3 regions of the Brachybacterium sp. 107 genome follow, and region 2 is predicted to be linked to each of the others. Evidence: riboswitches for the same ligand, from Rfam matches in the RefSeq annotation. Region 2 holds a riboswitch; each other region holds the start of a gene.
The links. Region 2 has a riboswitch for thiamine pyrophosphate ahead of thiC (phosphomethylpyrimidine synthase ThiC). Riboswitches for the same ligand answer to the same signal wherever they lie in the genome.
Positions count from the first base shown of each region.

Region 1: it holds a riboswitch for thiamine pyrophosphate, as region 2 does, so the genes downstream of both, ACT3UL_RS13455 (ECF transporter S component) here and thiC (phosphomethylpyrimidine synthase ThiC) in region 2, are expected to answer to the same signal.
Region 3: it holds a riboswitch for thiamine pyrophosphate, as region 2 does, so the genes downstream of both, ACT3UL_RS10065 (YkoF family thiamine/hydroxymethylpyrimidine-binding protein) here and thiC (phosphomethylpyrimidine synthase ThiC) in region 2, are expected to answer to the same signal.

Region 1 is NZ_JBQSYW010000012.1:83,098-92,769, reverse strand. Features, by position in the region: gene ACT3UL_RS13470 (hypothetical protein) at 1-796, shown strand, start outside; gene ACT3UL_RS13465 (M13 family metallopeptidase) at 883-2,928, shown strand; gene ACT3UL_RS13460 (hypothetical protein) at 2,954-3,520, shown strand; TPP riboswitch at 3,542-3,649, shown strand; gene ACT3UL_RS13455 (ECF transporter S component) at 3,698-4,279, shown strand; gene ACT3UL_RS13450 (ATP-binding cassette domain-containing protein) at 4,257-6,425, shown strand; gene ACT3UL_RS13445 (ankyrin repeat domain-containing protein) at 6,462-6,896, shown strand; gene ACT3UL_RS13440 (GNAT family N-acetyltransferase) at 6,963-7,478, opposite strand; gene ACT3UL_RS13435 (alpha/beta fold hydrolase) at 7,581-8,639, opposite strand; gene ACT3UL_RS13430 (Fpg/Nei family DNA glycosylase) at 8,649-9,672, opposite strand, start outside.
Region 2 is NZ_JBQSYW010000014.1:90,282-99,953, forward strand. Features, by position in the region: gene ACT3UL_RS14525 (TetR/AcrR family transcriptional regulator) at 1-107, shown strand, start outside; gene ACT3UL_RS14530 (FAD-dependent oxidoreductase) at 155-1,327, shown strand; gene melA (alpha-galactosidase) at 1,388-2,776, opposite strand; gene ACT3UL_RS14540 (helix-turn-helix domain-containing protein) at 2,868-3,818, shown strand; gene ACT3UL_RS14545 (hypothetical protein) at 3,907-4,995, opposite strand; gene ACT3UL_RS14550 (hypothetical protein) at 5,084-5,698, opposite strand; gene ACT3UL_RS14555 (sugar O-acetyltransferase) at 5,780-6,349, opposite strand; TPP riboswitch at 6,634-6,744, shown strand; gene thiC (phosphomethylpyrimidine synthase ThiC) at 6,746-8,527, shown strand; gene ACT3UL_RS14565 (hypothetical protein) at 8,603-8,839, shown strand; gene ACT3UL_RS14570 (alpha/beta hydrolase) at 8,836-9,282, shown strand; partial or broken gene ACT3UL_RS14575 (Ltp family lipoprotein) at 9,354-9,672, opposite strand, start outside.
Region 3 is NZ_JBQSYW010000007.1:131,808-141,479, forward strand. Features, by position in the region: gene purS (phosphoribosylformylglycinamidine synthase subunit PurS) at 1-20, opposite strand, end outside; gene ACT3UL_RS10055 (MBL fold metallo-hydrolase) at 327-1,043, shown strand; gene ACT3UL_RS10060 (MBL fold metallo-hydrolase) at 1,096-1,860, opposite strand; TPP riboswitch at 1,994-2,102, shown strand; gene ACT3UL_RS10065 (YkoF family thiamine/hydroxymethylpyrimidine-binding protein) at 2,141-2,911, shown strand; gene ACT3UL_RS10070 (ECF transporter S component) at 2,908-3,543, shown strand; gene ACT3UL_RS10075 (ATP-binding cassette domain-containing protein) at 3,533-5,941, shown strand; gene ACT3UL_RS10080 (phosphoribosylaminoimidazolesuccinocarboxamide synthase) at 6,047-6,964, opposite strand; gene purD (phosphoribosylamine--glycine ligase) at 6,961-8,316, opposite strand; gene truA (tRNA pseudouridine(38-40) synthase TruA) at 8,477-9,496, shown strand.

The sequences.
Region 1 (9,672 bases), on a different contig from region 2:
CGCCGATCCGCATACCGATCCCCATGCCGATCCCCATGCCGATCCGCATGATCACACCGGTCACGACCACCCGCCCACCGGGGCGGACCTCGTGCGGGACCTCGTCAAGAGCCTGTCGGTGCTCGCGCTGGTGATCCCGGTGATCGGGGTGCTCCTGCTGATCGCGATCCTGCCGTTCGCGCCCACCAGCCCGGTGGTCCTGCTGCTCGGCATCGCCCTGGGCGCCGGCCACCTCGCCTCCCTCGTCGCGACCAGCCTGTTCGTGGCCCGCACCCGCACGCAGCTGGCTGTGAACCCCGGCCTGCTCGCCGTGCGCAGCGGCGTCGAGGAGGCCCTGCGCCTCGCGGCCGTGCTGCTGGCCCTGCTGCTCTGGCCCGGCGACATCCGCGCCGAGCTCGGCGTGTGGATCGGCGCCGGTGCCGCCCTCGTCTGGATCGCCCTGGCCACCGCTCAGACCGTCTCCACACGGCGTCGCATCGCCCGCCCCTCGGACTGGTCCAAGGACGCCGTCTCCACACTGCTCAACGAGCGCGTGGGCGCCCGCTCGACCATGCTGATGCGCCTGCTGGACATCGTCGGCACCGTCACCTTCCAGGTCGGGGCGACAGTCCTCGTGATCCTCTCCCCCGTGCTGGTGATCGGCACGGCAGTCCTCTCGATCGCCTCTGGTCTGTCCACCCTCGTGCTCCAACGACGCTCCCCGGCAGAGCGGGCCCGCACCCCCTGGGCGTACGCCCCGCTCACGATCGGGCTGCTCACCCTGGCGCTCGGATCGCTGGGCCTGATCACCCTCTGATCCTTCTCAGATCTTTCTCTCTGATCCTTCTCAAATCCTTCTCTGATCCGCAGTTCTTCCACCCCTCGACCACGCAGGAGCCGATGATGACCGCTGCACCCACCGAACCGACCCGCTCGGGACTCGCCCTCACCGAGATCGACCCCGACATCCGCCTCCAGGACGATCTCTTCGGCCATGTCAACGGACACTGGCTGGCCACCCACGAGATGCCCGCCGATCGCTCGAGCGACGGCGCCTTCCACCAGCTGCGGGACCTCTCCGAGGAGCGGGTGCGCGAGATCATCGAAGAGGCCGCTGCTGATCTGGGCGACAGCACGGGCGACGCGAGCGACCAGAGCGACCTGAGCGATGGGATCGTGCCGAGCACGGACCACGCCCGCGTCGGCGCCCTGTACCGGATGTTCATGGACACCGAGGCGATCGAGAGCGCGGGCATCGCGCCGCTCGAGGAGCTGCTGGCCACGATCGGCGCGAGCGCGGACCTCGCGGCCATCACCCGCACCATGGCCGCCCCGGATTCCGGTGCCAGCGCCCTGCTCGCCTACGTCTGGACCGACGACCACGACTCCACCAGCTACCAGGTGAAGCTCCACCAGGGCGGCCTGGGTCTGCCGGACGAGTCCTACTACCGCGAGGAGCACTACGCCGAGATCCGGGAGGCCTACGTCGCCCATCTCGCGAACCTCGCCGCTCTCGGCGGCCTGCCGGGCCGCGAGGGGCTGCTCGCCGGGGACGCCGCCGCCCTCGCCGCCGCCGTGATGGACTTCGAGACCCGCCTGGCCGCCTGCCACGTCGACGTGGTGCGCCTGCGCGACAGCGAGAAGTCCTACAACCCGATGGACGCCGCCCAGCGCCGCGAGCTCGCCCCCTCCTTCGAGTGGGACGCGTTCATCGAGGGCACCGGCGCCCCGACGACGGCCTTCGAGGTCGTCTCCGTCGGCCAGCCGGAGTTCGTCTCCGCCGCGGCCGAGCTGCTCGCCGGCGAGGACCTCGACGTGCTGCGCACCTGGCTCTCCGTCCACACGGTCTCCGGCTACGCCCCCTACCTGCCCGCCGCTCTGGTCGAGGAGGACTTCGCCTTCGCCGGGCGGGTGCTCTCCGGCGCCGAGGAGCTGCGCGAGCGCTGGAAGCGCGGCGTCTCCTTCGTGGAGGGCGCCGTGGGCTTCGCCGTGGGCAAGGAGTACGTGAGCCGTCACTTCCCACCCGCCCACAAGGAGCGCATGAGCGTGCTGGTCGACGCCCTCATGGACGCCTACCGCAGCTCGATCCAGCAGCTGGAGTGGATGACTCCGGCGACCCGCGAGAAGGCGCTCGCGAAGCTCGAGAAGTTCACCCCGAAGATCGGGTACCCCGACTCCTGGCGCGACTACGAAGGCTTCGAGATCGTCCCCGGCGATCTGGTCGCGACGGTGCGCGCCTCGCGCCGCTTCGACGCCGAGTTCGAGTACGCCAAGGTGGGCGGCCCGATCGACGAGACCGAGTGGCACATGACCCCGCAGACGGTCAACGCGTACTACAACCCCGGCCGCAACGAGATCGTGTTCCCCGCCGCGATCCTGCAGCCGCCCTTCTTCGACGCCGAGGCCGAGGACGCCGTGAACTTCGGCGGCATCGGCGCCGTGATCGGCCACGAGGTGGGACACGGCTTCGACGACCAGGGCTCGAAGTACGACGGCGACGGCAACCTCGCCTCCTGGTGGACCCCGGAGGACCGCGAGGCGTTCGACGAGCGCGCCGCGACCCTCATCGCCCAGTACTCCGAGCTCTCCCCGCGCGAGCTCGACGACTCCCATCGTGTCAACGGCGCGCTCACCATCGGCGAGAACATCGGCGATCTGGGCGGGCTGTCCATCGCCGTGAAGGCGTACCTCGCGACCTCCGGCGCCGACGCCCCGGAGCTCGACGGCTTCACCGGCCTGCAGCGGGTGTTCCTGTCCTGGGCCACCGTGTGGCGCGGCATGAACCGCCCGCAGGAGGGCATCCGTCGCCTCGCCGTGGACCCGCACGCCCCGATGGAGTTCCGCTGCAACACGGTGGTGGGCCACCTCGCCGAGTTCCATGAGGCCTTCGACGTGCGCGAGGGCGACGGGATGTACCGCGCCCCCGAGGACCGGGTGACGATCTGGTGATCATCGACCTCTCGACGGGCGTGCTGTGAGGCCCGACGCCCCGTTCTACGTCGGCACCACCCGGCCCTCCCGGATCGGCTGGACCCGCATCGGCCTGACGGTGCTGGCCGGCGTGATCGCCACGCTGCTGATGTCCTCGCGCAGCAGCGTGGCCGCCGGCCTCCTGATCGCGTTCCTGTTCGTCCTGCTCACGCTGTGGACCTGGATGGGTCAGCATGCGCGGTTCGTGGTCGACGAGCGCGGCCTCACAGTGAGCCTCGGCGGCTTCCTGCCGCGCAAGCCCTGGCCGCTGGCGGACTTCCGCACCGTGCAGTACCGCACGCTGGGGGCCTCCACGGTCGGGGTGACGCTCGGCGGGTACGGCTGGCGTCGGGGCCGGGCCTCCGCGTCCACGGCCGCGGAGCTCACCCCCGTCGGCAGCCGGAAGATCTACACGACCGGCCAGGCGCAGCAGCCGTACCGGCTGCTGGTGACCCGCGCAGGGAAGATGGTCGAGATCGTCGGGCGCTCGGGGACGAACTATGTGATCTCCCCCGTGGACACCGAGGCGACCGCCGCCGCGATCGACCAGGCGATCCGCGCCCGTCGGTGAGACGGCTAGACTGGCGGGGTCATCCACTGACAGGGGAGCACCGCCACGGTGCTGAGAGTGCGCGAACCTGCGCAGACCTTCGAACCTGATCCGGCTCGCACCGGCGTAGGGAGTCGGGACATCCGCGCGGGGCCACCGGTCCTGTGCGCCCCTTCCGTGCAGATGGAAGGAGAAGTGATGACGCGTTTCCGCACCCTCGATCTGATGGTCACCGTGCTGATCGGGGCGGCCTTCGGGGTCGCCTACCTGGGATACGCGCAGCTGTACACGCTGATCGGTCCGTTCACCGCCGCCTTCAAGCCGGCCGAGGGGCTGCTCGCCGGGATCTGGTTCCTGCCGGGAATCCTCGCCGCGCTGCTCGTGCGCAAGCCGGGCGCGGCCCTGTTCGCCGGGCTGCTCGCCGCGGTGCTCTCGATGCTGCTGGGAAGCCAGTGGGGCTGGGGCACCGCGATCTCCGGCCTGATGCAGGGCGGCGGCGTCGAGCTCGCCTTCCTGCTCACCCGCTACCGCCGTTTCTCGCTCCCGGTCGCGATCCTGGGCGGGCTGCTCGCCGCCGTCCTGGAATGGGGCTGGGAGAAGGTCGCCTACTATCCCGAGATGAGCTGGCCGTTCTCCCTGGCCATGCTGGGAGCGTTCCTGGTCTCCGGGGCGCTGCTGTGCGGCGTGCTGGGCTGGGCGGCGTCCCGCGCCCTGGCGGCGACCGGCGCGGTGGACTCCCTGCCCTCCGGACGTGAGCATGCCCGCATCGCCGAGGCCTGAGACGGCGAGCTCCCCGATCACCCCGCTCTCCCCGTTCAGCTCGATCACCCCGATCTCTCCAGTGGCGCTGGAGGGCCTCACCTGGCGTCCCTTCACCCGGCGGGAGCCGACGATCGCCGGGCTGGATCTGGTGATCCCTCCCGGCCAGCGGGTGCTGCTGGCCGGGGCGAGCGGGAGCGGCAAGTCGACGGTGCTGCGCGCCCTCGCGGGTCTGCTGGACGAGGAGACCGGCGAGGGCGGCGGGCTCGTCCCGCCCCCGCATCGACCCGGCGAGCGCGGGCTGCTGCTGCAGAACCCGGCCCATGCGCTGGTGGCCGCGAGCATCACGAGGGATGCCGCCTTCGGCCCCGAGAACGCCGCCCTGGACCGCCCGGAGATCCACCGTCGCGCCGCGGACGCCCTCGCGTCGGCCCGGGTGGACCTGGACCCCTCCCGCGCCCCGCTGGATGCCAGCGGCGGGCAGCAGCAGCGCATCGCCCTGGCCGGGTCGCTCGCGCTGGGTCCCGATCTGCTGCTGCTCGACGAGCCGACGAGCATGCTCGACGCCGCGACCGCGCAGGAGGTGCGCACGGCGATCCTCGAGGCCGCCGAGTGCCGCACCCTCGTGCTCGCCGAGCACCACATCGACCCCTGGCTCCCCCACGTCGACCGCCTGGTGGTGCTGGGACCGCAGGCCCGGATCCTCGCCGACGGGGCCCCGGAGCAGGTGCTGCGGGAGCAGCGGGAGGTGCTGGTCGAGGCGGGGGTGCTGGTCGAAACGGGGGTGCTGGAGGACGTCGCGACGTCGGCTGCACCGCAGCACGGGGCCCCGGCAGAGGCACCCGAAGGTGCTCCGGTGGCATCACTGCACGGGGTGACGGTGCCGCAGCGCGGCCTCCGCACGCCGGTCGATCTAGCGGTCCACGCCGGGCGGTTGACCGTGCTCACCGGTCCCAGCGGGGCGGGCAAGACGACTCTCCTGCGCACGCTGCTCGGGGCAGGTGCCCCGGAGAGCGGCACCGTGGCCCGCCCGCCGCGCGAGAAGATCGCGTCGGTCCCCCAGGACCCCGAGCACTCCTTCGTCGCCACCACCGTGCGCGACGAGCTGCTGGCCTCCCCCTGGGCGGACGACGAGGACCTGATCGACGAGCTGCTCGCGCGCGCCGATCTCGCCCCTCTCGCCCGGGCCCATCCCTCCCGGCTCTCCGGCGGGGAGCAGCGCCGCGTCGCGATCGCCGCAGCCCTGGCCCAGCAGCCGTCCCTGCTGGTGCTCGACGAGCCGACGGTGGGCCTCGACGCCCGCCGCCGACGTGCCGTGCTGGACCTGCTGGACGAGGCGAGCCGACGGGGCTGCGCCGTGCTGGTCGCCACCCACGACCCGGAGCTGATCGCGCGGGCCGACGACCGTCTTGTGCTGCCGGGCACCGCGCAGGACGAGCTGCCCCCGGTCCCCCGCCGGCGGATCCCGGCCGACGCCTTGAACCCGCTGACGCTGAGCCTGATCGGGATCCTCGCCGCGATCGGCTCCTTCGCCGTGCACAGCTGGCAGGGCGGGCTGCTCGCCCTCGTGCCGATCGTGGTGCTGGCGCCGCTGGCCGTGCGCTCGGTGCGGGGGGCGGCGCTCCGTCTCACCCCGATCCTGCTCTCCGCCGCGGGCCTCGCCTGGACCACGGCGCTGCTGGGCGACGCCCCCGCGCTGTCCGGACCGGCGTGGCTGCTGGGCCTGCGGGAGGCCGCGCGGATCACGGTGTTCGTCGCCCCGGGCGTGCTGGCGCTGGGCAGCGTCGAGGCCACCGCCCTCGGGGACGCGCTCGGTGGTCGACTGCGCCTTCCCGCCCGGCCGGTCGCCGCCGCCGTGGTCGCGCTGGTGCGCGCAGGGCACCTGGGCCGGCAGTGGGAGATCATCGTCCGCACCCGCATCCAGCGCGGGCTCGGTTCCGCGGCCTCGCCGCGGCTGCTCGCGAGCGCGACCCTCGCCCTGCTGGTGGTCACGCTGCGCGGCGCGGAGCAGCAGGCGCTCGCGATGGACGCCCGCGGCTTCGCGACCGCGACGCATCGCACCTGGGCGGAGCCCAGCCGGTTCGGCCGGGCCGACGTGCTCGGGCTGCTGCTCGCGATCGGGGTCCTGGTCTGGCCGCTGCTGGCCGAACTGCTCGTCACCCGCTGAGGCGACACGGGCCGGTGGTGGCCGTAGCCTGGGGCGATGAACCAGAACCCAGAGGGTCCCGGGCCGCTGCCGGAGGAAACACCAGCACAGGACGAGGCGGTCGTCGCGCTCGCCCAGTCGATGCTCGACGCCGCCCGACGCGGGGACTCCGCGCAGCTGCTGCCGCTGATCGACCAGGGAGCCCCGGTGGACCTGCGCGACGGCGACGGCAACTCCCCGCTCATGCTCGCCGCCTATCACGGGCATGCAGAGCTCGTGGCTGAGCTCGCGGCCCGCGGTGCCGATGTGGACCTGGCCAACGACCGCGGTCAGTCACCGCTCGCGGGCGTCGCCTTCAAGGGCTACACCGACGTCGCACAGACGCTGCTGCAGGCCGGGGCCGACGCCGATCTCGGTGCCCCCAGCGCCCGCGAGACCGCCCAGTACTTCCAGCGTGCGGAGATCATCACGCTGCTCGAGCAGCAGGGCTGACGCTCGGTCGAGGTGGGCTGACGCTCAGTCGAGGTGGGCTGACGCTCAGTCGAGGTGGGTTGCGGCTCAGTCGCTCGGGTGGCGGAACACCATCGGCACGTGCTCGATCCCGGCCTCGAGGAACACAGGCCCGACGGTCTCGAAGCCCATCCCCTGGTACCAGGTCTCGAGGTAGGCCTGACCGTCGATGTGCACCGGCTGCTCCGGGGCGAGCTGAGCGGTGAGATCGAGGGCGGCGCGCATGATGCGGCCACCGAATCCCGCGCGACGCTCCTGCGCCCGCACCGCCATCCGCCCGATGCGCATCGACCCATCGCTCTCCCGCAGCACCCGCACGTGCGCGGCGGGCTCCCCCTCCAGTCCCGCGGCGTCCGCCTCGGAGCCCGGCACCTCGATCCACAGCAGGGTCGTGGTCGGCTCCAGGTCCCGGCCGTCGAGGTCCGGATCGGTGGCCTCCTGCTCGATCGAGAAGACGTCCTGGCGCAGCTTCGCCAGCAGGTACAGCGTGCGGGGATCGATGTCGGCGACAGCCGACCGCTGGAGCCGGAGGCGGGTGTCGGGGGCGCGAGGTGCTGCGGTCATGGCGACACGGTACGGGACAGCCGGTCACAGGCCGGTCTCGGAGCGGTCTCGGAAAGCAGCATCGAGATGCTCGTGACCGCAGGTGGGCGCCGCTGACCCCGCTCAGGAGTTCTGCGCGACCAGTCGCGCCATCGCCGCGCGCCACTGCTCCACCATGCGCGGGCCGCCATGGCCCTCGTCCTCGATCATCACGAGCTCGCTGCCCGGCCACGCCCGGTGCAGCTCCCAGGCGGTGATCGCCGGGCCGGAGACGTCTCGCCTCCCGTGGATCAGCACGCCCGGGATCCCGGCCAGACGGGGCATCCCGCCGAGAAGTCCGGAGCCCGGTTCCGCGCCCCAGGGCACCGCCCAGTCGGCGACGAAGCCGTCGTGCGCCCAGTAGTGGGTGACCAGACGGGCGAACGCACGACGTTCGACGCGCTGCTGCTCGTCGGCCGGTTCCTGCGGGCGCGAGATCTCGACCGCGCCGGTGCCGATCCGGATGTGCTCGTCCTCCCAGGTCATCCAGGCCTCCGCGGCGGCGTCGACGAGTGCCGGGTCAGCATCGGGGTCGCTGGGCGTGAGCAGCCGACGATAGGCCTCGACCAGGCGCTGTCCCGTGGCCCGGCAGTAGGAGGTGTGCCGCTCGGCGAAGGTGGCCAGGGCGTCCCACCCTTCCGGGAACACGGCCCCGATCCCCTCGGTGATCCAGTCCACCTCCCGACGGCTGGTGCTGGTGACCGCGAACAGCACCACCCCGAGCACCCGCTCCGGGTGCGCCTGGGCGTAGGCCAGCGCCAGGGTGCTCCCCCACGAGACGCCCTCGACGATCCAGGCAGAGATCCCGAGGTGCTCGCGCAGCAGCTCGAGGTCCGCGACGAGGTGGGTTGTGGTGTTCGCCGAGAGATCGGTCCCGCCGACGTCTCCGGCCGACGGGGTGGAGCGTCCCGCGCCCCGCTGGGAGAGGCCGATGATCCGAGCCCGGTCGGCCGGGGCGCTGCGTCGGTAGCCGGGGCTCAGGCGACCGCCCGGCCCGCCGTGGAGGTAGAGGACGGGCACGCCGTCGCGGTTCCCGCTCTCCTCCCAGAAGATCTCGTGACCGTCGCCGACGGCGAGCAGGCCGTCGGCGAGGACAGGGAGAGGCGCAGGGCCCGAGGTGCCCATCCGACCTGACGTGTTCATCCGGGGAGTCTACGGACGCTCCGCGAGTGCCCAGGGCGCCGCCGGGTGCTCCCGGGTCCAGGTCGCGCGGCGGGAGCGGATGCTCTGGCAGCGGGGGCACCAGAACACGGTGCGGGCGGCCATGTCGGCGCTGCGGATCACGGTGCCGCAGACACGGCACGGCAGGGTCTGGCGGTGGTAGACGTAGAACGACTTCTCGCGGGGCACGACGTCCGGGTCCTCGTCGCCGTTCTGGCGGGTGCCGCGGGAGCGCTCGAGGATCCGCGCCTCGATGTCGCGGTGCTCGGGCTGGGTGGTGACGATGCGGCCGGTGGCCGCCCCGTACTCCATGAGCGGCACCAGATCCTCCCAGATCCCCTCGACCATCCCGCGGGTCAGATCGCGGCCCGGCACGGTCGGGTCCAGTCGGGCGCGGAACAGCACCTCGGCGCGGTAGATGTTCCCGACCCCCGCGATGACGTCCTGGTTCATCAGCAGCACCCCGATCGCGGTGCGGGAGGCGAGCACCCGGTCCACGAAGCGGCGCGGGTCCGCATCGGCCCGCAGCGGATCCGGTCCCAGACGGTCGATCACGGCCTGCCTGCCGGCGGCGTCGACCACTTCGCAGGCGGCGGGGCCGGTGAGATCGGCGAGGCCGTGGGCACCGGCGATCCGCAGACGTGTCGTCGGCCGCGGCACGATCCGCCGCCAGTCCACGACACCACCGTCGGCTCCGCCGTCGAGACCCTCCTCGCGCTCCCCGACCCGCACCCGCGGGGCGCCGATCGCGTGCGCGGAGGCGAAGCCCTCGTCCCCGGCGAAGGTCCACGAGCCGTACAGGCCCAGGTGCACGCGCGCATACCTCGTCACCGCAGCGCCCGCCTCGACGGAGGCGTCCGGGACGAAGGCGAGGAAGAGGTGCTTGCCCACGGCCTCGGCGTCCGCGAGCACCCAGCCGTCGAGGTCCGCCGCCTCGGAGAATCTGCCCTGCGGGCTGGACGTGCGGACCCTCTGATCGCCGAAACCGGCCCGCAGCGCCGCTGCGAGCCGGTGG
Region 2 (9,672 bases):
CGGTCATCTCGGGCACGCCGAGCCAGCGCACCACCTGGGCCATCCGTGCGCTGGTCGCCGGCATCACCGCAACTCCCACCACCGACGGCACGGGCGACCACGCCTGAATCGCTGCACCCGACATCACTCGCACCCGGACCACGAAGGACTCACCATGACAACGCATTTCCCGATCGCCATCATCGGTGGCGGTCTCGGCGGCCTGACCGCAGCCCGTGTCCTGCACGCCCGAGGGATCGAGGCTGCGGTGTTCGAGCTGGAAGCCAGCCGATACGCCCGCACTCAGGGAGGCATGCTCGACATCCACGACGACACCGGGCAGCGGGCACTCCATGCCGCCGACCTATGGGAGCAGTTCACCCCGCTCATCCATCGCGGTGGGGAAGCCATGCGCATCCTCGACCACCGTGGGACGGTGCTGCGTGACGAGGCGGACGATGGTCAGCTCATCCGCCCGGAGGTCGACCGCGGCCAGCTGCGCGACATCCTCCTCGACTCCCTGCCCGCCCGTACTGTTCACTGGGGTCGCAAGGTCTGCGCGGTGCGAACGGTGGACGGCTTCCCCGGGCGGCACGAGGTCGAGTTCACGGACGGCGAGGCGATCACCACCGACCTGCTCATCGGCGCGGACGGCGCCTGGTCCATGGTCCGTCCGCTGATGTCCGGCGCCCACCCCGTCTACACCGGGATCTCCTTCGTCGAGGCCGACCTGTTCGACGCCGACGAGCGACACCCCGCCGAAGCTGCGGCGATGGGCCGGGGCATGCTGTTCGCCTTCAACGGCCCGACCGGCGTGCTCGGCCACCGCGAGATCGATGACACCCTGCACGTCTATCTGGGCCTGCGCGTCTCGGAGAGCTGGATCGACACGATCGACTTCGCCGACATCGCGGCCTCCAAGACGGCTCTCCTCGCCCGGATCGACGGCTGGGACGACGCGCTGCGCGGCCTGATCGCCCACGCGGACACCCCGCTGACGCCGCGCCGCATCCACGCCCTTCCCGTCGGCCACTCCTGGGAGCGGACACCCGGCACCACGCTCCTGGGCGACGCGGCGCACGTGATGTCCCCGTTCGCCGGCGAGGGCGCCAACCTCGCCATGTACGACGGCGCTCAGCTCGCCCTGGCGATCACGGAGAACGCCGGCAGCACGGAGGAAGCCCTCGCCGCGTACGAGGCCGATCTCTTCCCGCGTTCTGCCGACTCTGCCCGCGAGTCGGCCGGGAGCCTGGACCTGCTCTTCTGTGATGACTCCCCCGGACCCTTGACCAGCACGTTCGAGGAGTTCGACCGCCAGTCCGCAGAGTCCGCACCGGTCACACGCTGAGCCGTCCAGCTGGCTATGACGGTCAGTCCGCAGTTGATCGCACCGTGCGACTGCGGGTGCTCAGGCCCGCAAGGACTCCGGCAGCAGATCCGCGTGGGCGGCGAGCAGCTCGTCGGTCATGGCGCGAGCGTCCTCGAGGGTCACCTGGGCGGCGGTCAGCGGGTCCATCGCGACGGCGTGATAGACGTTCTCGAGGTTCCCGGTCAGCGCGGCCTGCACGGCGAGGGTCTGCACGTTGACGTTGGTGCGGTTCAGTGCGGCCAGCTGCAGCGGCAGCTCGCCGACCGCGGTGGGCTGCACGCCGTTGGCGTCGACCAGGCAGGGCACCTCCACACAGGCGTCGGCCGGGAGGTTCGTGATCAGGGAACCGTTGTTGGGCACGTTGCCGTGCACCACGCTGGGCACCCCGGTGACGATCGAGTTGATGATGCTGGCGCCGTACTCGACCGACGGGGCGAGCTCGGCCTTCAGCTGCTGCAGCTGCGTGTCGATGTCCCCCTGGTCGTCGTGCGCGGAGCAGATCTCGAAGTAGTCCCAGCGCTCGGGGATGTAGGACTCGGTGAGCTCGGGGGTCCTACGGAAGTAGGGCAGGTACTCCGAGGCGTGGTGGCTGGACTCGGTCTCGAAGTAGCCGAAGGCGTTCATGAGAGTGGTGCGCACCTGCTCGTTGCCGCCCTCGTAGACGTTGGACTGCTCGGCGGCCTCGCTGTGGTCGCCGTCGTCCCCTGCGAGGTCCGCGGCGCCGCGGCCTCGGAGGTGGCGTGCGTTCATCGCCTCGCGGAGCTGCGGGTAGAGATCCTCGCGGCCGCGGGAGAACTCCAGCACCCAGGCCTGGTGGTTGATGCCGGCGCAGCGGTAGCGCACCTCGTCATAGGGCACATCGAGGGTGCGGGCGAGCATGCGGGTGGTGCCCTGCACGCTGTGGCACAGACCCACGGCGTGCAGACCCCGGGCGTTGAGATAGCTGGTGGCCATCGCCATGGGGTTGGCGTAGTTGATGAAGGTGGCCTCCGGGCACACCTCGAGAGCGTCGTCGATGATCGCGTCGTAGGCGCCCACGGAGCGCAGGAAGCGGAACACCCCGCCGGGGCCCACGGTGTCACCGACGGCCTGGTCGATGCCGTACTTCCGCGGGATCATCACGTCGTGCTCGTAGGACTCCAGGCCGCCCACCTGGAAGGTGATGATGACGATGTCGGCGCCGTCCAGCGCCGCGCGGCGGTCGCCGGTCTCCTCGACGGTCGCGCCGAAACCGTGGTGGGCGATCAGCTCACGGGTGGCGGCGGCGACAGGGCCGAGCTTCTCGGGGCGCACGTCCATCAGGGTGAGTGTCGCGTCGCGCAGGGCGGGGAAGCTGAGGATGTCGCCGATCAGGCGGAACGGGAACACGAAGCCGCCGGCTCCGATGATCGTGATCTTGGGGTGGGTGAGGAAGGCGCTCTGGGTCATGGGTCCACGCTAGGTAGCCAGGCACCAGGACGTCTCGCCTGATTCTGCGATGTTCTTCCAGGATCCTTCGATCTGCGCCTACTGTGGGCCCATGCCCGCCCATTCCCTCACCGAACCCGTTGTCGAGACGATGGCGCCCGCCCTGTGGTGCCGTCGTGGCGATCCGCCCACGATGCAGTCGATGCATCGTCACAACGACGTCGAGATCAACGTGGTGCTGCGCGGCGAGCTGCGCTATGTGTTCGCGGGCCGGCCGTTCGTGGTGCGCGAGGGGCAGGTCGCGATGTTCTGGGCGGCGCAGCCTCACGGCCTGGTCGACTCCCGCGCCGGGGACGTGTGCTGGGTGCACGTCCCGGTGAGCACGGTGATGGGCTGGAACCTGCCGGAGGCGGAGCTCGGCGCGCTGCTGCAGCCCTGGCCGGTGGTCACCGATTCGGCGCTGGTGCGGGCGCGGATGGAATCGATGATCCCCTCCTGGCTCGCAGAGTACGAGACGGCAGGCGGCTCCGCGGTCGCGCTGCTGGAGATCCAGGCGATGCTGCGCAGGATCCTGCAGGCGGCACCGGCGCGGGACGGCGCAGGGGCCGACGAGGGGCCTCGCTCCCCAGGGATCCCGTGCTCCTCCGACGATCCGGATTCGCCCGGCACCCAGATCAGTCCCGTGGCCAGCGCGTTCCGTGAGGGCGGCTCCCGTCGGGTGCCGCCGGAGCGCATCGACCACATGATGGCGATGGCGCAGTTCGTGATCGAGAACTACCGCTCCGCGCTCAGTGTGGAGGACGTGGCGCGCGCCGCCAATCTGACGCCCTCGCATGCGATGACCGTCTTCCGGGACACCGTCGGCGCCACCATCGGCGAGTACCTCACGATGTGCCGCGTCGCGGAGGCGCAGCGCCTGCTGATCACCACCGCGCTGCCCACCGCCGACATCGCCGAGCGCAGTGGATTCGGGTCGCTCAGCAGCTTCTACGCCCACGTGACCGCCGCGTGCGGTATGCCGCCGCGGCAGTACCGGCAGCAGGCAGGGCAGGCGGGGCGATAAGGAGTGCACGCCGCGCTGTCGGCCCGCCCCGATGGACGTGAGCCCACGTCGTCTCGGCGTACCCGATCCATGTCGCAGATGGCAGCCGTTATGCGTCCTCCACGCCGAAGTGCTCGGCGAGGCGCTCCAGTGTGAACTCCTGGCGGAGCTTGCAGGCGCTGTTCTGGTTGGCGAACATGCCCTTGGTCCAGTAGGCCTGTTCACGGGGCACCGCGGTCTGCCAGCGCACGGGCACGACCCATTCGGCCATGTCGTCGTCCTGCTCCGTACCTGGGCCATGGGAGTAGCGGCCTGCGAGCTGGAGATCAGAGAGGAGCACCTGCTCTCCTTCGATCGTGGTCTTCGCGCGGTCGAATCTTTCCGCCTCCCCGATGACGGTTCCGATGCCGACATACCCGGATTCGGGTATATGCACGTTGACCCGCGCTCCGAGCGGAAGCGCCCGCAGTGTTCGCGAGTACCAGACGCCGCCTCCCGCAGAGATGAATCCATAGTGGCGTGCGTCTTCCCAGTTGCGGCTCCCGGACTCCTCTCCGAAAGCGACGAACCAGTCCAGACCATTCCAGTCCGCCCGCTTGCTCTTTCGTCCGCTACCGACAGCGAGCGATGGGCCCTCCTCGCGGCTGACCAGCCAGGAGCGGGCGAGATAGTGGCGATCCTCGTCCTGGAGGTAGGAGAAGAACACCGCGTTGATCGGGACGCCGAAGTCGCGCAGGTAGTTCACGATCCGCTCGGAGCTGGAATCCAGTTCTGTCGCAACCACGGTGAGTTGCAGCTCGACGTTGACCTCGTCCGGGAGCGAGTCGCCGAAAGTGTCGGCGAATGCCGCTTCGAACGGAGCCTCGAGGTGATCGTTCGCAAGATCGATGACCTCCTCTCGGGTCAAGGTGGTCACCCAGGATCCGTAGTCGAGAACCTGGGCGACGACGTCCCGCGGGCTCCTGTCCCTTTTCAGCTCCAGGACGTGCAGGTTGCCGTCGACGTCGATCGCGAGCAGATCGATGAACTTTCCGTACGGGGTGCGCACCTGTCGGCCGATGACCAGCAGCGGTGTTCCGAGCAGGGATGGGTCATGTTCCAGGAAGTCCTCGAGGGTCGCCTCGCTGGGCAGGGTCGCAGCCGGAAGTCGACGGGGTCGATCTCCATCGATTCGCCAGAGTCCCATTTCGACGGGCATGGTGCGGTCCTTCTCTCGGTGGCAGGCGGTGGGTTCCCTCAGTGTCGTCCACCGATGGCGACGCCGCAGTCAACGCCCGGGGTGCTTCCTAGGAGTTCTGTTCCCGAGGCAGCTTCTCGGCGAGCAGCTCTCGCATCCGCCCCGGGGCGTCCACGTCGTCTATCCAGCTCTGTGCTTCGCCGTGGTGGATGCGCAGCGTCGGCTCCCAGCCATGGAGGGGCGGAAGCAGATCAGCAAGCGCATCACGGAACGCCCGCTGCCGATGACGGCCGTGCTGGCCAGGAAAGAGCGGAGGCTTCCGCGCCCCGAAACCGCCGCCCTCGAGCCGCGTCTTGGCCCGCGAGCGATCGATCCAGTCCTGTCGATCGAACGCGGTCCGTGCAGAGGCCGGGTAGGGCTGAAGGGTGAGCGCACGGAATTCATTGAAATGCTGTGTCTCGTCGACCTCGAGAATGCGGCTGTGCCCGTCGGGGCCGAGAATGACTGCATCGAGGCTGCGCCGTTCCCGTGGGGGCATGACTTCCGGGAGGTCCGCCGCAGCCAATTGGCGGTAGATCGTTCTCACCAGGGGCCACGCGTCTCCGCAGTCGGTCGATCCGGGCCGGTTCAGCCACGCCGGTGTGGGTGGCTTCTCGATCACCTGGTGCTCGGGCAGCGCGGCGCGCACAGCCGCGATCGTCGAACGCTGGAATTCAAGAGCCATAAGCCCCAAGGTAGCGGGGCACCCGCCAATTGATGGGTGCCATCCCGTCGCTGCGAGGCGACGGCCTTCGGCGCGTAGCTCTCAGTCCTCGACGGTCCTGATCACCCGGGCCGGCGAACCGACGACGAGCGCTTTCGCCGGCACGTCCTTGGTGACGACGGAGGCGGCGGCGATGACGGCGTCGTCCCCGATGGTGACGCCGGGCAGGATCGTCACGTTCGCGCCGATCCACACGTTGTTCCCGATCGTCACGGGGGCCGGGTGGAGGTCGCCGCGGCGGCTCGGGGCGAGATCGTGGTTCAGGGTGGCGATCACGGTGTTGTGCCCGATGAGGCAGTCGTCGCCGATGTGCAGCCCGCCCTGGTCCTGGAAGCGGCAGCCGGCGTTGAGGAACACGCGCTTGCCCAGGTGGATGTTCTTGCCGAAGTCGGAGGTGAAGGGCGGGAACAGGGTGACGCTCTCGTCGATCTCACGGCCGGTGAGCTCGGCGAGCAGCTCTCGCACCCGGGAGGGTTCGTGATAGCCGCCGTTGAGCTCTCCGGTGACCTTCAGCGCCTCCTGGCTGGTGGCGTGCATGACCGCGTGCAACGGGGAGTTCGCCGGGATGGCCTGGCCGGAATCGAGGGCGTCCAGCAGGTCGGTGAGGGTCATGGGGCCGCCTTCCACGGAGGGTCGCGCCGGGGTGGCAGCGCCGCGACTCCCAGCGTAGCCAACACTGCCTGCGCGGACGCTCGACCGTCCTGACGCTCCAGGCCGACGGGCAGGGCACCTCGTCGCCGACCAGGCCCACCTCCCCCACTCCGGGATCGCAGTCCGGACCGTTCGCACGCGCCACACCAGATCCACTGCCTCCCCTCGCGGCCGGCGACCGCGAGGGGAGGCAGCGGCGAGCCGCTCGAGCATCCTCACGGTCGAGACGGGTGCTACTATCGTCGCCGATCCCTCGGGTGCCCGATGCAACGGGCTGAGATCGGACTGTCGCTGTCCGAGTACCGAATGAACCTGCCCCGGATAATGCCGGCGAAGGAAGAAGGAGAGCGCAGCGCTATGTCCGCACGCCCTGAGAAGTTCGCACGACCCGAGAACTACCCCACCCACCGCCTCGACGTGCTCGAGGATCCTGCCCATGGCATCCGTGTGCCCATCACCCGGGTCCTCCAGGACGATGCCCCCGACGGCACGGCGAACCCTCCTCTGGCGGTGTACCGCACTGCCGGTCCCGGCTGCGTACCGGAGGTGGGGCTGCCGCCGATGCGGGAGACCTGGATCGCCGAGCGCGGTGACGTCCAGGCATACGCGGGCCGAGACCGCGCCCTCGCCGATGACGGCCGCGGCGCCGTGCGTCGGGGCGAGGCTAGCGCCGAATGGCGCGGTGCCCGTCGCGCCCCGCTGCGCTCCCCCGTCGGCACCCGGGTCACGCAGATGCACTATGCCCGGCGCGGCGAGATCACCCCGGAGATGCGCTACGTCGCCCTGCGGGAGAACTGCGACGTCGAGCTGGTGCGCAGCGAGCTCGCCGCAGGCCGCGCGATCCTCCCGGCGAACGTGAACCATCCGGAGGCGGAGCCGATGATCATCGGGAAGGCCTTCCTGGTGAAGATCAACGCGAACATCGGCAACTCGGCGGTGACCTCGTCGATCGCCGAGGAGGTCTCCAAGCTCGAATGGGCCACCCGCTGGGGCGCGGACACGGTCATGGACCTGTCCACCGGGGACGACATCCACACCACCCGCGAGTGGCTGCTGCGCAATTCTCCGGTGCCCATCGGGACGGTGCCGATCTACCAGGCGCTCGAGAAGGTCGACGGGGAGGCGAATGCGCTGACCTGGGAGATCTTCCGCGACACCGTGATCGAGCAGTGCGAGCAGGGCGTGGACTACATGACCATCCACGCCGGGGTGCTGCTGCGGTACGTGCCGCTGACCGCGAACAGGGTCACCGGGATCGTCTCGCGTGGCGGGTCCATCCTGGCCGGCTGGTGCCTGGCCCATCACCGCGAGAACTTCCTGTACGAGCACTTCGACGAGCTGTGCGAGATCTTCGCCCGCTACGACGTGTCCTTCTCGCTGGGCGACGGGCTGCGGCCGGGCTCCCTCGCCGACGCGAACGATGCCGCCCAGTTCGCAGAGCTCGACACCCTCGCCGAGCTCACCGAGCGGGCCTGGGAGCACGATGTGCAGGTGATGGTCGAGGGGCCCGGACACATCCCGCTGCACCTGGTGCGCGAGAACGTGGAGCGGCAGCAGGAGCTGTGCCACGGCGCGCCGTTCTACACGCTGGGTCCGCTGGTCACCGACATCGCCCCGGCGTACGACCACATCACCTCGGCGATCGGCGCCACGGAGATCGCCCGCTATGGCACCGCGATGCTCTGCTACGTCACTCCCAAGGAGCATCTGGGGCTGCCGGATCGCGATGACGTGAAGACCGGGGTGATCACCTACAAGATCGCGGCCCATGCGGCCGACGTCGCCAAGGGGCATCCCGGGGCGATCGCCCGGGACGACGCCCTGTCGAAGGCGCGTTTCGAGTTCCGGTGGCGCGACCAGTTCGGGCTGTCCCTGGATCCGCAGCTCGCGCAGGAGTACCACGACGAGACCCTGCCGGCGGAACCCGCGAAGACCGCGCACTTCTGCTCGATGTGCGGCCCGAAGTTCTGTTCGATGCGGCTGTCCCAGGACATCCGCGACACCTACGGCGACGCCGCGGAGCAGGCGGAGATCGCCCGGGCCGGTATGGAGGCGAAGGCTCGCGAGTTCCGCGAGGCGGGCGGCACCGTGTACCTGCCGGACCCGTCGTTGCCCGCGGGTTCCGGGAGCGATGGCTGACGGCATCCGGCGGGCCGGCCCGGCGAGGACGAGATCGAGAACGTGGTCGAGACGCGGGTGCCCTACCGTGGGTCCATGACCACCGCCCGTCCGGCCCGCCGCTGGGCGCTCCGCCTGCTCGTCGTGCTGCTCGCACTCGTGGTGCTCGCCGTCGCAGCGCTCCTGGTGTGGAGCCGGTTCGAGATCATGGAGGCGGAGCCGGAGCCGGTCGGGCAGGTCCTCGAGGACTCCGGGATCAGAGTCACCGAGTCGAGTGCCTCACTGATCCTGCAGCCCGCGGGGACCGGGTCCTCCGGACCGAACAGAACATGACCGTGGTGGTCGTGAAGCCGTGGCTGCACCTGTCGCTGTTCGATCGGCGCGGTCTGGACACGTTCACCGCCGACCTGCCCGAGGTGGGCACCTGGATCGTGGGCGGGCACTCCCCGGGCGGGGTGCGCGCCTGCCAGGTCGCGCCGGACGCCGATGCCCTCCTGCTGCTGGGCTCCTACTGCGCGAACGATCTCTCCGAGAGGGAACTGCCCGTGCTGAGCCTCGCCGGCAGCGAGGACCGCTTATCGACCCCGGAGAAGATCGCCGACGCACGCTACCTGCTGCCCGAGACGGCGACCATGGTCGAGATTGAGGGCGCGGGCCATGCGAGCTTCGGTGACGACGGGCCGCAGGACGGCGACGGCACGGCGAGCATCTCCGACGAGGAGATGGACACGGAGGTCAGCGCCGAGGTCGAGGCGTTCGTCGACTCCTTCGGCTGACACACGAGAACGCGGAGCCTCTGCCGTGGCAGGGACTCCGCGTTCTCGGTGCGGCCCGGGGCCGCCGCGGATCACTCGTCGAGGTGCTCGACGGCGTAGTCGGCCTGTTCCTGCGTGAACTGCTCCCCGTACTCGGAGGTCAGCTGATCGCGGATCGCCTCCGGGGACATGTCCATCGAGTCCCGGTACGAGCGGGCGCTCTGCAGAGCGTTGTCGTTCCAGTCCGCCTCGATCGTGTCGATGGCGTACTGCGCCTCCTCGGCCAGGAACTGCTCGCCGTACTCCGAGGTGAGCTGGTCATAGATGCCTGCCTTGGACATGTGCAGGGTCTCGGAGTAGCACTCGGCGGAGGCCAGCGCGTTCGCATTCCAGTCCGCGTCGACGTTGTCC
Region 3 (9,672 bases), on a different contig from region 2:
TGGACCACGACGCGGGGCATGGGCGTTCTCCTGGAGGACGACGGCCGCGCTCGGGGGCGGGCCGGACGGGATGAATCTGCAGGGCGGGGCGGGAATGGATCCCGGGCTCACCGACGGATCGGTGCCGACGCCCCCATCGTACCGAGCCGTGGCCCGTCGGCGGGGCAGTGCCCACGCGAACCGGATCCGCCGGGGGTTCGAACCGGTTCCGCAGGAAACTCGAACCGGTTCCGCAGGGAGACCGAGCCGGATCTGCAGGGCATTGGCGTGGTGGTCCCGTGGTCGTACGGTGGGGGCACCCGATTCCGCAGACTCCGGAGGCAGCCATGAAGATCCGTCACCTCGTCCATTCCTGCCTGCTCGTCGAGATGGCCGGGCGGAGGGTTCTCGTGGACCCCGGCATCTTCAGCGGCGAGGCCGTGCGAACGCTGGGCACCGAGGTGCTCGCGGGCGTCGACGCCGTCGCCGTCACGCATCAGCATCCTGATCATCTCGACCGCGGCCTGCTGGACCACGTCCTGGCTGCGAGCGCGCAGGCGGTCGTGATCGCCGAGCCGGAGACGGCCGCGCAGCTCGCCGAGAGCAGCGAGGACGGCGCCGCGGTCTCGACCGAGCGCCTGCTGCCGCTCAGCGCGGGCGAGGCTCATGAGTTCCCAGCACTGGACGGTCGCGAGGCGCTGCGGATCGTCGCGGCAGGCGGTCAGCACGCCATCATCCATCCCGACATCCCGCGCGTGGGCAACGTGGGCCTCGTGCTCTCCGCCGGGGGCGGGCCGCAGCTCGGGATCACGGGGGATTCGTTGGAGCCCCTGCAGGAGTTCCACGGCATCGACGCCCTGGCCTTCGCCGTGGTGGCGCCGTGGTCCAAGATGTCCGAGACCATCGACTTCCTGCGCGCGGTGCGCCCGCGTCTGGCTCTGCCGGTCCACGATGCGGTGGCCAGCGAGGGCGGCCGGTCGATCTACCTGCGCCAGTCCGGTGCGCTCTCGCCCGAGGGCACCGAGGTGCGCGACTGGCCGGAGGACGGCGTCGTCGAGCTCTGAGCTCTGAGCTCTGAACGGAAGGTGCCGGTCCCGCCGTCCTGGCACCTGGTGGTCAGGGCCGAGGGCGTGTGAAGACGGGCGCTGCCGAGGCGCGCGCTTCGGCGACGGCTGCCCGCATCCGACCGCGCCAGACCGGTCCGTGACCGGGGACGAGGGTGTCGGCGTCGATCTGCGCGATGCTGCCCAGGGTGTCGTAGAGCCCGACCGGATCGTGGGCGGTCAGCGCCGGCAGCAGCTGCGGCCCGACGCGCGAGGTGACGGGATGCCCGGTGATCAGCGCGTCGCCGGTGAGCACGACGCCTGCCCTCGGCAGGTGGTAGATGGTGTGGCCCGAGGTGTGCCCGGGGCAGGCCAGGGCGACCGGGGCCCCCGGGAGATCCAGCGCCGTACCGGTCCTCACGGCCTGCGTCTGCGGCAGCCGGATCGAGGACAGCGCACCGGCGCGCAGGAGGGTGAGCGTCCAGAGCGCCGTGCGCGGCCGCCAGCACTGCGGCAGGACGTCCGCGGCCGTGGCCTGCTCATGGGCCTCGCCGCGGAGCATGGGCAGTTCGTGCTCATGGGCGTGGAGCGGGAATCGATGGATCTCCTGCAGCTGCGGGAGAGCGCCCACATGGTCGACATGGGCGTGAGTGATCAAGGCACCCCGGATGTCCTCCACCCTGTTCCCGATGTGCTCGACGGCGGCGATCACGGCGCCCAGATCCTTCGGATAGCCCGCATCGATCAGGGTGAGGTCACGGCCCTCTCGCACCAGCGTCCAGTTCGAGGCGATCCCCGAGACCATGAAGACATCGTCGGCAATGGCGTGGATCTGCATCTTTCCCACGATCCTTGTGCTCCCCTCCTGGAGTTCCGGCCCCGAAAGTATCAGCCGCGCGCGACCGCTCCAGGGCCCGGGCGACGGGTTCTGTGAACGTGGCCGTCGGTGAGCCCGCGGTCCCGTCTACAGTGGCCCCGTGCACGGGAGTCCGGTAGGCCGGGCTGAGAGGGAGTTCTCCAACTCCGACCGTAGAACCTGACCCGGATCATGCCGGCGCAGGAAGCTCCGCCGGGCGAGATCCGCCGCGTGCCCGTGCCCTTCGTGAAAGGCACGGACCATGACCTCAGCGTGTGTCGCATCCGTCGGCGCCCCGCCCGCAGTCCCGGAGAATCCCGCCGACCCCACTGATCCCGCCGATCCCGTCGACCCCATTGATCTCGCTGATTCCCCCGATCCCACGGCGACGCCGCTCGGGTTCGGCGTGGGCGCCCGGGTGACCGTCGCCGTGATGGCGGACGACTACGCGCCGCTCCTGCTCGACGTCCTCTCACGCCTCGACGGGACCGGCCTCGTGCGCGAGACCGGCGACGTCTCCACCTACATCGGCGGCCATGAGGTGCACCTGCAGCGCTATCTCATCGATCTCGCCGAGGATCTCGCCCGCACCGAGCACCACGCCACGATCTCCGTGCTCCTGTCCCGGGGATGCCCGGGGGAGGTGGCCTGCGAGCTGCCCGGCGGGGCCGGACCCCGTGCAACGGACGTGCCGGAGCCCCGCCGCACAGGCCGCTACGCCGCGGCGGAATGGGCTCTGTACCCGCTGGCCGATCAGGTGCTCGCCGATGGCACGCTCCCGGACCACATGCGGGACATCTACGCGGCGATCGATCACGCCCGCGAGCTGGGGACCTTCCGGGGCTCCGAGCACTTCGTGACCCGTCTCGAGGGCGACGTCGGCGACGTCCTGGCCACGGCGATCGCCGGATGGCTGCTGGTGGGACGCGGCGTCCAGCACGTGACGAGCCACCTCACGATCTCGCTGAACAGCCCCTCGCACGCGACGCGCACCCTGGACGCGACGCGCACCCTGGACGAGGTGACGCGATGACCGCGATGCAGGAAGCCCCGTCCCGGAGGCGCGCCCGCTTCACTCTGCGGGAGATCGTGCTGGTCGTCGTGCTCGGCGTCGTGTTCGGCTTCCTGTACTGGATCTTCGTCCAGGCATGGAACGGCCTTGCGATCGCCATGGGCCCCGCGGGCGATCTCGCCCAGCACGTCCTGTTCGGATCCTGGCTGCTCGTGGGGCCGATCGCCGTGGCGATCCTCCGGCGACCGGGCAGCGGCATCCTGGCGGAGCTGATCGCCGCGGTCGTCGAGGTGGTGTTCCTCGGCAGCCCGGTCGGCCCGCTGCTGGTGCTCTCGGCGCTGCTGCAGGGCATCGGCAGCGAGCTGCCCTTCGCCCTGACCAGGTACCGCCGTTTCGGCTGGGGCGTGTTCGCCGCGTCGGGCGCCCTCGGCGCCGGGCTCGTGTTCTTCTGGACCGCGTATCGGATGGGCTGGTACGGGCAGGATCTGCTCGAGCTGCGCCTGGGTGTGCAGGTGCTGTCGGGGATCGTGCTCGGCGGGCTGCTCGCGAGGACCATCGTCGGCGCCCTGCGGAGAACGGGCGTGCTCGACGACTTCGCGATCGGAGCCGCACCGCTCGACGCACAGGCAGCCGTGGAGCGTCGTGTCCGCTGAGACCGTCCACGGCGGGCCGAGGGGCGCGGCGGGCCCTGCCTCGAACCCCTCCGCCGCGCTCCTCAAGGCCGAGGAGCTCGAGGTGGTGCTGCCCTCGGGGGACGGGGTCGGGCCGTGGAGCGGCACCCTCGCGGCCGGGGACCACGTGCTGCTGCTCGGCCCGAGCGGCGCGGGGAAGTCGACGTTGCTGCGCACTCTCGCCGGCGCCGTCCCCTCGCATCAGCACGGCTGCGTCACCGGGAGCGTGCGCGTGGGCGGGATCGACCCGGTGGTCGACGGTGTGGTCACGACCTCACGCGTCGTCGGATATCTGGGACAGGACCCGGCCAGCGGGGTCTGCCTGCCCGATGTGGCCGACGACGTGGCCCTGCCGCTGGAGAACCGTCGCGTGCCGGCCGCGCAGATCGGGGAACGGGTGCACGGGGCGCTGATCGCCGCCGACGCCGGGGACCTCGTCGCGCGGAAGGCCTCGACACTCTCGGGCGGGCAGCTGCAGCGCGCCGCGCTCGCCGCGGTGCTCGCCGCCCGGCCCCGACTCCTCCTGCTCGACGAACCCACCGCGATGCTCGATGCCGACGGCATCGCCGCGGTGCGCCGGAGCATCCAGGCCGCCTTGCAGGACGGGGACGTCGCAGCGATCCTCGTCGAGCACCGCCTGGACGAGTGGGCGGGCGCCGACGGCCTCGCCGCCCTCCCTCCGCGCACGATCGCGCTGGATCGCTCCGGAAGGGTCCTCGCCGACGGGCCGACGAGCGAGGTGCTCCTCCAGCACGGGTCGGCGCTGCGCGCAGAGGGGTGCTGGCTTCCCCGCGACCTCGAGAGATCGCTCGAGAGAACCCTCGAGATGCCACTCGAGAGGTCGCACGAGAGGCCGCTCGAGGGGTCGCATGAGGGGCCGCTGCTCAGAGCCGACGGGGTCGCGCTCGGGTACGAGGGACACAGGCTGCTCGAGGGCGTCGACCTCGACGTACGAGCAGGCCAGGTGCTGGCGGTCGTCGGCCGCAACGGCGCCGGGAAGTCCACCCTGCTGTCCGCACTCGCGCGACTGGAGCCGCCGCTCGAGGGCACCGTCTCGGGTGCTGCAGCCGGGATGGTCTTCCAGCGTCCGGAGGCGCAGTTCATCAGCTCCACCGTCATCGGGGAGCTCCGGGCGTCCGGCGCGGGGGAGACCGAGGTGGACGAGATGCTGGAGCGGCTCGCGCTGGCGGACTGGTCCGGGGCGAGCCCGTTCCGACTCTCGGGCGGGCAGCAGCGGCGCCTCTCCCTCGGGGCGATGCTGCTCACCGGACGTCCGGTGCTCCTGGCCGACGAGCCCGGCTTCGGCCTGGACCGGGCGGCACAGGACACCGTCCTCGGGCTGCTGCGGGAGAGTGCGGCGAGCGGGCGCGGCGTGGTCATGGCCACCCATGATCTGAGGGCCGTCGAGCAGGCGGATGCCGTGGCGGTCCTCGCCGGCGGCAAGGTGCTGGGCCCGATGCCTCCGGCGCAGCTGCTGGAGGACACGGACCTGCTGCGTCGGGCCGGGCTCGTCGCGTCGCCCGCCCCGGAGACCAGCAGGACGAAGCGCGATGACGAGGTGGGGGCGGCGGACGCGGCCGTCCCCTCGGCCGTCCCCTCGGTCGTCCGCTCGGCCGAGACGTCGACAGACCCGTCGGCCGCGCCGCGCGCGTGGTTGTCCCGACGCAACCCGACCGTGCTGCTGGGCCTGCTCACGGCGCTGAGCCTCGTGTGTATCACCCTGACCGACCCGGTGCCGCTGGCCGTGCTGTACGTGCTGCTCTCGGTGGCGACGCTGGTCGGATGCCGGATCAGGCCGCTCGCGCTCCTGCGGGCGCAGGTGCCCTTCGTGGTGTTCGCCATGGGAGTGTTCGCGGTCAACGTGCTCAGCCGGCCCGGCCATGAGCCGTGGCCCGAGCTGCCGGTGCGGATCACGCAGGAGGGGATCGTCCTGGGGACGGCCCTCGCGCTGCGTGCTCTGGTGATCGGGCTCGGAGCGCTCGCGGTGGCCCGGGCCACGGATCCGCGTCGCACGATGGTGAGCCTGCAGCAGCACGCCCGCCTGCCGGCCCGGTACGCCTACGCCCTGCTGTCCGGCCGGAGGCTGCTGGACGACCTGCCGTCGCGCTGGGCGACGATCACGCGCGCCCACCGCGCGCGTCTTCCCGTCACGGACGCAGGCATCGTGAGCAGGCTCCGTCCCCGACACCTCGTGGCCTGCGCCTTCGCGCTGCTCGTCGACGCGATCCGGAGCGCTGAACGCCTCGCGTTCGCCCTCGAGTCCCGGGGGCTGGGTGAGGGGCCGCGCACGATCTGGCGACCGGTCCCGTGCGGACGAGCCGATCTGCTGCTCGTGGTGGCCGTGGCGATAGCCGTCGGCGCAGTCCTCGTGGTCTGCTGAGCGGCCGCTCCGAGGCCCGTGCGCATCGAAGCCCGTGCGCATCGGCTCGACGGGGCGGGCGCGCGACCTGCCGGGGCGACCGGGTGATCGTCGGGGCGGACCCGGTCAGAAGGACTGGCCGGTGAGCCGCTCGTAGGCCTGGATGTAGCGTGCCCGGGTCTGGTCGATGACCTCGGCGGGCAGCTCCGGCGGGGGAGTGTTGGAGCCCTTGTGCCAGCCCGATGCGCGGGACGTGAGCCAGTCCCGCACGAACTGCTTGTCCAGGCTGGGCTGGGTACGGCCCTCGACGTAGGTGTCCGCGGACCAGAAGCGGCTCGAATCGGGGGTCAGCACCTCGTCGCCGAGCATCAGGGTGCCGTCGACGCGCGAATGGCCGAACTCGAACTTCGTGTCGGCGAGCAGGATGCCGCGCTTCGCGGCGACCGTCCGCGCCTTCTCGTAGGCGGCGAGGGTGAGCTCCTCCAGGTCGTCCGTGAGCTCGGGCCCCAGCAGGTCGCGAGCCTGGGCCACGGTGATGTTCTCGTCGTGCTCGCCGGCCTCGGCCTTCGTCGACGGGGTGAAGATCGCGGGGTCCAGGCGCGAGGCGTCCACCAGGCCGCCGGGCAGCACATGGCCGCCGACGGAGCCGCCGGCGCGGTAGTCCGCCAGGCCCGACCCGGTGAGATAGCCGCGGGCGATGCACTCCAGGGGCACCATGTCCAGGCCGTGGCAGCGCAGTGCCCGCCCGGCGACCGCCTGCGGCACATCGCTCGCCGAGATCACATGGTTCGGGACGATGCCCGCGAGCTGCTCGAACCAGAACGTGCTGATCGCCGTGAGCACCCGCCCCTTGTCCGGGATGCCGGGCTGGAGGGAGTGGTCGTAGGCGCTGATGCGGTCCGTCGCGACCACGAGCACCTCGGTGGCGGCCGACGGGTCGGTGCCGGCGGGGACATACAGCTCGCGGACCTTCCCGGAGACGACATGGTCCCAGCCGGGCAGGTCGGGAGCCTCGATGAGTGGGGAGGTGGTGGTGATGCTCATGCGGTGACTCCGTCGTCAGGGGTGGACGCCGGGTGCGCGTCGGGGGTGTGCTGCGAGCTGGACGTCGCCTGCACGTCTCGAGCGTTGCGGGCTGCGGTGCGAGCGATGTCGTGGCGGTGCTGGCATCCCTCGAGGGCGATCGCCTCGGCACCCGCGAGGGCGAGGACGCGAGCATCCTCGAGGTCCTCGCCGGTCGCGACGACGGACAGCACCCGGCCGCCGCTGCTGAGCAGAGCACCGTCCTCGGTGCGGCGGGCCGTGCCGGCATGGATCACGTGCGTGCCGAGCATCTCGGCGGCTTCGATCCCGGCGATGACATCGCCCAGGCGCGCCGCTGCGGGATATCCGGCGCAGGCGACCACCACGGTCACGGCGGCGGCATCATGCCACTGCGGTGCCGGCGCAGTGCTCAGGTCACCCTGAGCGGCGGCGAGCAGCAACGGGGCGAAGGGGGAGGCTAGGCGCTCTAGCACGACCTGCGTCTCGGGATCGCCGAAGCGGGCGTTGAACTCGACCACGCGCATCCCGCGGGAGGTGATCGCCAGGCCGCAGTACAGCACCCCGACGAAGGGGATGCCGCGGGCGGCGAGCTCGTCGATCGTGGGCTGGGCGACCTTGCCGATGACCTCGTCGACCAGTCCCTCGGGCGCCCAGGGGAGCGGCGAGTAGGCACCCATGCCGCCGGTGTTCGGGCCCTCGTCGCCGTCCAGAGCCCGCTTGAAGTCCTGGGCCGGGGCGAGCGGGACCACGCGGGTCCCGTCGCTCACGCAGAACAGGGACACCTCGGGGCCGTCGAGGTACTCCTCGAGCACCACGGAGCCGCCGGCGGCCAGGACAGCATCGCCGTGGGCGAGAGCGACCTCTCTATCGGGGGTGACCACGACGCCCTTGCCGGCGGCGAGACCGTCGGCCTTCACCACGAACGGCACGTCGCCGAGCGGGTTCACGCGGTCCAGTCCCGCGCCGAGCTGGTCCCGCGCGGTCACGGTCACGGAGGCGGCGGTGGGCACGCCGGCCGCGGCCATGATCTCCTTCGCCCACGACTTCGAGCCCTCCAGGACCGCGGCGGCGGCCGACGGTCCGAACACGGCGAAGCCCGCTTCCCGCAGTCGGTCGGCGCTGCCCGCGACCAGCGGGGCCTCGGGGCCGACGACGACGAGATCGGGGGTCAGCTCCTGGGCGAGCCGTACCTGGCCGTCGAGGTCGTCGACGGAGACGTCGTGGCAGGTGGCGAGCTGCGCGATCCCGGGATTGCCGGGAGCGGCATGGAGCTCAGGGGCGGGGCGGTCGGCGGCGAGACGACGAATGATCGCGTGCTCGCGGCCTCCGGAACCGATGACGAGGATCTTCACGCGGTCAGGGTACCGAGCGGGCCCCGGTCGCCGGAGAAGTGCCCGCACTCCGGCATTCCGGGACGTCGGTGCCCTCCAGCACCAGTACTCGGAGAGTGATCCATCGCAGTCCCCGCTCGCCGCCACGGACCCCCGAGCGCTCACGGCTACGATCAGGGCCATGCCTGCTGTTCCCCCGGACCTTGCCGCTTCCGCGACCCCGGCGGATCCCGCGACCCCGATGGATCTCGCGACACCGATGGATCTCGCGACTCCGGTGGAGTGGACCGTCCCGGCGGGGGCCGATGACCTGGTGACCCGACGGCGCGCCGATCCGGCGACGACAGCGAGATTGCGGCTCGACCTCTCCTATGACGGCACCGCGTACCACGGCTGGGCCGCGCAGCCGGGGCATCCCACCGTCGAGGGCGAGCTCGAGAAGGCCCTGGCGCAGATCGCCCGCGTGCCGCTGCGCGTGACCGTCGCCGGCCGCACCGACTCCGGCGTCCATGCCCGCGGCCAGGTCTGCCATCTCGACGTGCCGCGGTCGATCCTCGCCACGTTGCCGGGACGTTCGGACCGTCGGCCCGAGGACGCGCTCGTGACGCGGCTCGCAGGAGTGCTTCCTCGCGACATCGTCGTGCACGTCGCCCGCGAGGTCCCGCTGGACTTCGATGCCCGCTTCGGGGCCCTGTGGCGCCGGTATCGGTATCGGCTCTCCGACAGCCCGGCCACGCATGACCCGCTGCGCCGGGACGTGCTGCGCCACCGCCGTCCGCTGGACGTCGAGGCGATGAACAGCGCCAGCCGCACCCTGCTGGGTGAGCACGACTTCCTCTCCTTCTGCCGCCCGCGCGAGGGGGCGACGACCATCCGCACGCTGCGGGAGCTGAGCTGGGAGCGCCCGGGCGCAGGGCGCGCCGACGAAGGACTGATCGTCGCGACCGTCGTCGCGGACGCCTTCTGCCATCACATGGTGCGCTCCCTGGTGGGCGCGATGATCGGCGTGGGGGAGGGGCGGCGCGGCATCGACTGGCCCGCCGGCGTCCTCACGGCACGCACCCGGGACGCGGCGACCCGCGACGGCACCGGGTCCGCCCCGATCTGCCCGCCCCAGGGCCTCACGCTCGACCACGTGGCCTACCCGCCCGACGAGGAGCTCGCCGCGCGCGCCGCGATCGCACGGGCCCGACGGGTCTGAGCGCGCAGCGGGGCCATGCCGCGCGAGCCGGGCGGGAGCCGGAGATCACACCCCGTCGGCCCTCGCCGCGTTGACGCTGGCTCCGTGCGGGAACTATTGTTAGCGGTCGTTGTGCCTCGATGTGTGCCCAACCCGCAGCCGTTCTCTCACGTCCGGCGCGTCAGGGCATCTCACAC